DNA from 2 places in the Shewanella sp. SR43-4 genome. Region 2 is predicted to be linked to the other one. Evidence: predicted binding sites of a transcription regulator. Region 2 holds the regulator's gene; the other holds the start of a gene.
What was found. The regulator MetJ, encoded in region 2, represses methionine synthesis genes. The targets are predictions, from matches to a motif close to TAGACGTCTAGACGTCTA.
Positions count from the first base shown of each region.

Region 1 (3,438 bases), 260 kb from region 2:
CAACGACGCACCGTTCATAATGCCGCTCATACCGAATTCACGTACACCGTAATAGATGTAGTTACCAGCAGGATCGTCTTGAATACCTTTTGAGCCAGACCAAAGCGTTAAGTTAGAACCGGCTAAGTCTGCGCTACCGCCAAGTAATTCTGGCAACATAGCACCAAAGAAACCAATCGCATTTTGAGACGCTTTACGGCTCGCAATACCTTCGGCTTTATCTTGGCTTTCTTGGATAAAGGCTTGTGCTTTTGCTTCAAAATCAGCAGGTAAATCACCCTTTAAAACACGGCGATCATATTCTGCAGCAAGTTCTGGGAACGCAGCTTGATATGCAGCAAACTTGTCATTCCATAATGACTCATTCGCCTCACCTTTGTGTTTGGCATCCCAACCAGCATAAACATCAGATGGGATTTCAAAAGGAGCGTGTGGCCAGTTTAAGAACTCACGAGCGGCTGCAATTTCAGCATCACCTAATGGTGCACCATGACAATCATGGCTGCCCGATTTGTTCGGAGAACCAAAACCAATAATGGTTTTACAGCAAATCATCGATGGCTTATCGGTGACAGATTTAGCTTGTTCAATTGCTGCACGGATGGCATCAGGATTATGACCATCAACATCAGCAATAACATGCCAGCCATAAGCTTCAAAGCGCTTAGGCGTATCATCAGTGAACCAACCTTCAACATGACCATCGATAGAAATACCGTTGTCATCCCAAAATGCCACTAACTTACCTAGGCCTAATGTGCCGGCTAATGAACTGGCTTCGTGAGAAATACCTTCCATTAAACAGCCATCACCTAAGAAACAGTAGGTAAAATGATCAACAATATCGTGACCTGGACGGTTAAACTGAGCCGCTAAGGTTTTTTCGGCAATCGCCATACCAACAGCATTGCTCAAACCTGCGCCTAAAGGACCGGTGGTGGTTTCAACACCTGGAGTATAACCATACTCAGGATGACCAGGTGTTTTTGAATGTAATTGACGGAATTGCTTTAACTCTTCAATCGGCAACTCATAGCCTGATAAATGCAATAAAGAGTAGATAAGCATAGAGCCATGACCGTTTGACAGAACAAAACGATCGCGATCGACCCAGTTAGGATTAGTTGGATTGTGCTTTAGAAAATCATTCCATAGCACTTCGGCGATATCAGCCATACCCATTGGGGCACCTGGATGACCAGAATTGGCTTTTTGAACCGCATCCATACTTAAGGCGCGAATAGCGTTAGCGAGTACTTTACGAGATGACATGCTCTCTCCTGCTTGTTTGTAAGGTCTAGCGGGCAATTGTGAAGCCATATTTTCCCCTACAAGGCGATGTGACGCAAATTAAAATTTCTCTCATTACATTTTTAGTCAGTAATAAGCTCACTTTTACCTATTAAGGTCGTCTTGCCGCTGATGTTTATTGGGTAGATAACATGCAAAAAGCCCCGTAATGAACATCTACATACTGAGTAATTATTTATTGACAGTCAGCTTAGAAAACAGTGCTGTGTAAGTAAAACGTCAACTTGTCTCAACACTTAATACCTCATAATCATCCTTAATATTGTTCAATTAATGGCACCAAAGTGTTTAAAGCAGACCAAAAAAAATGATTAAAACTTAATTTAATCAGAAGTTTAATTAACCCATTAGCTAAACACACTCATAGAGAGTAAAAAATATTCATGCACTACTGCACAATTATCTGCTTAAATTCGTATTAAGGGGTGTTATCAAATTAGATTTCGACTAAAATAGACGTCTAGACGTATATTCAAATGCAACCAACGAGATTTTCCTATTATGGCAAAGCACTTGTTTACCTCTGAGTCGGTCTCAGAAGGTCATCCAGATAAAATCGCCGATCAGATTTCTGATGCGGTATTAGACGCAATACTTGAGCAAGATCCAAAGGCTCGTGTTGCGTGCGAAACGTATGTTAAAACCGGAATGGTATTAGTGGGCGGTGAAGTCACCACTTCTGCTTGGGTAGACATTGAAGAAATTACCCGTAAAACCGTCCGCGAAATCGGTTACACCAATTCAGATATGGGTTTTGATGCTGATTCATGTGCGGTACTTAATGCCATAGGCAAACAGTCACCAGACATCAATCAAGGCGTTGACCGCTCAGATCCTGCTGAACAAGGCGCTGGCGATCAGGGCTTAATGTTTGGCTATGCCAGCAATGAAACCGACGTATTAATGCCTGCACCTATCACTTACGCTCATAAGCTAGTTAAGCGTCAGTCAGAAGTGCGTAAAGACGGCACTTTACCTTGGTTGCGTCCAGATGCAAAAAGCCAAGTAACCTTTGCATATGACGATGGCAAAATCATCGGTATCGATGCGATTGTATTGTCAACTCAACATCGTGAAGACGTAACACAAGCAGATTTGATTGAAGCCGTAATGGAAACCATCATTAAGCCTGTATTACCTGCACAATGGTTAAACAAAGACACTAAATACTTTATCAACCCTACTGGTCGCTTTGTTATTGGTGGACCTGTTGGTGATTGTGGTTTAACAGGACGTAAGATTATCGTTGATACTTACGGCGGAATGGCGCGCCATGGTGGCGGTGCATTCTCTGGTAAAGACCCATCGAAAGTAGACCGTAGCGCAGCTTATGCTGCACGTTATGTGGCTAAGAATATTGTTGCTGCAGGTCTTGCTGATCGCTGTGAGCTACAAGTGTCTTATGCTATTGGTGTTGCAGAGCCAACATCTATCAGTATCGAAACATTCGGTACTGGTAAAGTGTCTGAAGAAGTGTTGATCAAATTGATCCGTCAACACTTTGAGCTACGTCCTTATGGTTTAACCGCAATGCTAGATTTGGCGCGTCCTATCTATCAACAAACTGCAGCTTATGGCCATTTTGGTCGCGATATATTCCCTTGGGAAGCGACAGATAAAGCTGAGATTCTCCGTGCTGATGCCGGACTATAATAAGCTAGGTATCGATATAGCTTAACGCTTGTTGGCTAAGCTAAAACGATATCAAACATAAAACCGCCATTTGGCGGTTTTATGTTATTGGCGCTATCCAATTTGCACTAGCAGATGTAATAAGGTAATGATTTAATCTCGACACTGGGTCTCATTATGTATCAAGCCACTTGGCTAGAAAAAAATATAATAGCAAAGCAAGCTGTTGCACCGCCATCCTTAGGGGCGGAACCCATTGAAGCTGATTCGATTGCGAATAAGTCGATTGCGAGTCATCCTACTGCTGTAGAAGGCAACGCGATTGAACTTGCTGAAAGCAAACTCTCAGCGATAAAGCTCTGTGCAATAAAAGAATGGTCAGCCATTAAATTATTCTATCGTCAGCATATGCCTTATGCGCGATTAGCTCAAAAAGAAGCCATAGCAGTTATTAATCACCTAAACTCAAACGCTACTGATAATCAAGACAGAAGT
Region 1 covers NZ_JACJEB010000001.1:33,517-36,954, forward strand. Annotated here, with positions in the region: gene tkt (transketolase) at 1-1,272, opposite strand, end outside; gene metK (methionine adenosyltransferase) at 1,813-2,964, shown strand; gene H5123_RS00145 (GNAT family N-acetyltransferase) at 3,121-3,438, shown strand, end outside.
Region 1: a site for MetJ is predicted at 1,765-1,782, ahead of metK (methionine adenosyltransferase). Genes of this name have one in related genera too.

Region 2 (3,438 bases):
AATTGGTAGTCATTACGCTGCTCTAAAGACAATAAACTGACTAATTGCGATTTGTCAGTCGACAGGCGCTCACGTAGGTCACGAGCCAGCTCATTTGATAATAACTGTTCAATTAATGTCTGCTGATAACTGATCAGCACTTGAAGCTCTTCTTGCCATAACTGACCGCTGTCACGCAGAGTGAGTAATTTGTATAAAAAGTTAGTCGTTTTGCCGGCGGCCGATACCACAACTAAATCATCACTTTGACCATGTGTAAGCAAAATATGGGCAACACGGCGATAGCAATCTGCATCCGCTAAACTTGAACCACCAAACTTATGTAAATGACTTCGCGTCATTACTAACTCCTTAAACAACTAAGACTTTTATTGCGACAGCTATACTTCTAATTTGAAATAAACAGTGTGGCAAGTGCATATTTTCTATTTTACTTTATTTGGCCGGAACCACAGCAAACTTAAACTCGAATTAAGCCAACTCAAGCTGATTTTATCGCAGTAACAGCGGCGAGACCGGCTTGAATATCCGCGAGCAGGTCATCTGCATCTTCAATACCGACAGATAATCTCAGTAAAGTGTCTTTAATACCAGCCTGCTGCCTTGCCTGTGGGTCCATTGCACGGTGAGTCATGGTGGCAGGAACAGCAACTAAACTTTCCACTCCGCCTAAACTTTCAGCAATACTAAACAAAGATAATGCCTGTAAAAAGGCCACCACTTCAGCTTCGCCACCGGTTAATTCAAAACTTAACATAGCGCCAAAACCTTGTTGTTGTTTTGCGGCAATTTCGTGACCCGGATGGTCTTTTAGCCCTGGATAATACACCTTGGCAACCACATCACTGGCATTGAGTAATTCTACAATTTTTTGCGCATTACGTTGATGCTCACGAATGCGGACTGCCAGCGTTCTTAAGCCACGTAAGGTTAAATAGCTATCAAAAGCAGAACCGGTTAATCCAAGGGTGTTTGACCACCAATGTAATAATTCACCCACTTCAGCATCTTTAGCCACCACAGCGCCACCGACCACATCACTGTGACCATTAATGTATTTGGTGGTTGAGTGAATAACGATATCGGCCCCCAACAATAAAGGTTGTTGTAATATTGGCGACAAAAAAGTGTTATCAACCGTCACTAACGCGCCAACCTCATGGCAAGCGATACTGATCGCATTAATATCGACTACCCGCAGTAATGGATTTGATGGCGTTTCTAACCAGACCATTTTGGGATTTTGCGCTATCGCGTTGCCCAGCGCTTGCGCATCAGTTTGATCAACAACCAATAACTTAAATTGACCTTTTTTGGCCAGGTTAGTAAATAAACGGTAACTGCCACCATAACAATCGTGCGGCACAACCAATAAATCATCTGGGCCCAACAAACTGGTCACTAAGGTAATGGCCGCCATGCCGGTACATGTCACCACACCAGTTACACCTTGCTCAAGTTTTGCAATCGCCTCACCTAATATACAACGCGTCGGATTACCTGAACGGCTGTAGTCAAACTCGCGAGGATTAGTATGGCCATCAAATGAATAATTGGTCGATAAATAAATCGGCGGCACAATAGCACCATGTTGTGTGTCTGTTTCTATACCCTGGCGAACGGCCAAAGTGGCACTTTGATACTGAGTCATAATTGATTCCTAAAAAGTCACAAACACACAATAGATGTCTAGACGTCCAAATTTACCGAAGAGTTCTCCCTGAGTCAACCAAAATAGACGTTTAGACGTCTAAACATCGAGAAATCTATTTGCATCGGGATTAAATAGTAGCAATAATTTGACTAGAGATTGTAACGGTTTAAAATCTGCAGCGTATTTATCGTTAAGGGTAAGTTAATGACTGAATGGAATGGCGAATATATCAGCCCATATGCCGAACACGGCAAAAAAAATGAACAAGTAAAAAAAATTACGGTTTCTATCCCTTTAAAAGTATTAAAAGTACTGACAGATGAGCGGACGCGTCGCCAGATAAATAATCTGCGCCATGCAACTAACAGTGAACTGCTATGCGAAGCATTTTTGCACGCGTACACAGGTCAACCATTACCTTATGACGGTGATTTATCAAAAGATCAGCCTGATAGCATTCCAAGTGAAGCGAAAAAGTTAATGGATGATATGGGTATCGAATGGGAAGAGCTCGAATAACCTACAGGTTAATGAATCCCTCACCGACTTTAAAACTGCCCATTGATACCAATCCTTATTGAAGTTTGCTCTTTTAGCGAAAATGATTAGCGTGGTATTCGAGGCAGTCTTTTAAAGGCAAAGTTGCTGTACGCCTAAAATAGATCCAATTTCAATGTGGATTGCTATAAGCAGTAATATTTTAAAGAGAAATTATGATGTCATTTATCGATCCAACCACTTTGATACTGGCATCAATTATTGTATTTTTTGGCGCGCTAACCCAAAGCTTAATTGGCTTTGGGTTAGCCGTTGTAGCAAGCCCACTACTGTATATTGTTAATCCTCAATTAGTTCCTGTTCCTATTATTGCCATGGGTTTTGCAATCTCTGCAATGACCTTGTTTAGAGAGCGCGGCCACCTGCAGTTTAATGGATTACAATATGCCTTACTGGGACGTGTTCCAGGAGGATTTTTAGGTGCAGGGTTATTACTGTTTGCACCACAAGCCATACTAGGCTTGGTGATTGCAGCAATCGTGTTTATTGCCGTTATCCTAAGCGTCTTTCGCTTTACCGCACCAATCAATCGCATCAGTTTATTTATCGCTGGGGTATTTTCGGGCATATTTGGCAATATCGCTGCGATCGGCGGCCCACCAATGGCCATTTTACTTGCCGGTCAAGATGCCAGTCAATTTAGGGCGGCGCTATCAGCCTTTTTTGTCTTTAGCTCATTAATCGCATTGGCTATTTTAGCCGTTGTCGGCTTAGTTGAAGTAAAACATTTATGGCTATCACTGCTATTACTCCCCTCAGTCATTGCAGGCTACCTTGTCTCTGGTCGATTAATTGGCCGTGTCGATAAAGAGAAAACCCGGGCTGCGACATTAATATTGTGTAGCATTAGCGCAACAATATTAGTAATAAAGTCGACAATCGCATTAATTTAACGCCACTCACTGATTCTCTTTATCAAATGACCTTCCAATAAACAGGGCTGCGCATTATTTTATGTGGCTGAATCCCTGTCACTAAACGTTAATTTATCCTCTAGCAAACTATTACCCTCTAGACAATAGATCTGCATCACATCAACTCCATTAGATTTTTATCAATTAACTTTTTTTCAATTAGTTTTTTCTCATGGATATGATCTACTTCAAATTAACACTACCTCCTTTTAGGTAACATTATTTACAGCAAAACAATAAATATATGTTGCTAAGGCACCAGCCATAAAAAGCTTTGTAGAGGATAAAATGATGAACATTTACGTTAAAGTT
Region 2 covers NZ_JACJEB010000001.1:296,778-300,215, forward strand. Annotated here, with positions in the region: gene H5123_RS01365 (bifunctional aspartate kinase/homoserine dehydrogenase II) at 1-341, opposite strand, end outside; gene metB (cystathionine gamma-synthase) at 482-1,651, opposite strand; gene metJ (met regulon transcriptional regulator MetJ) at 1,859-2,173, shown strand; gene H5123_RS01380 (sulfite exporter TauE/SafE family protein) at 2,368-3,105, shown strand; gene H5123_RS01385 (cytochrome c) at 3,415-3,438, shown strand, end outside.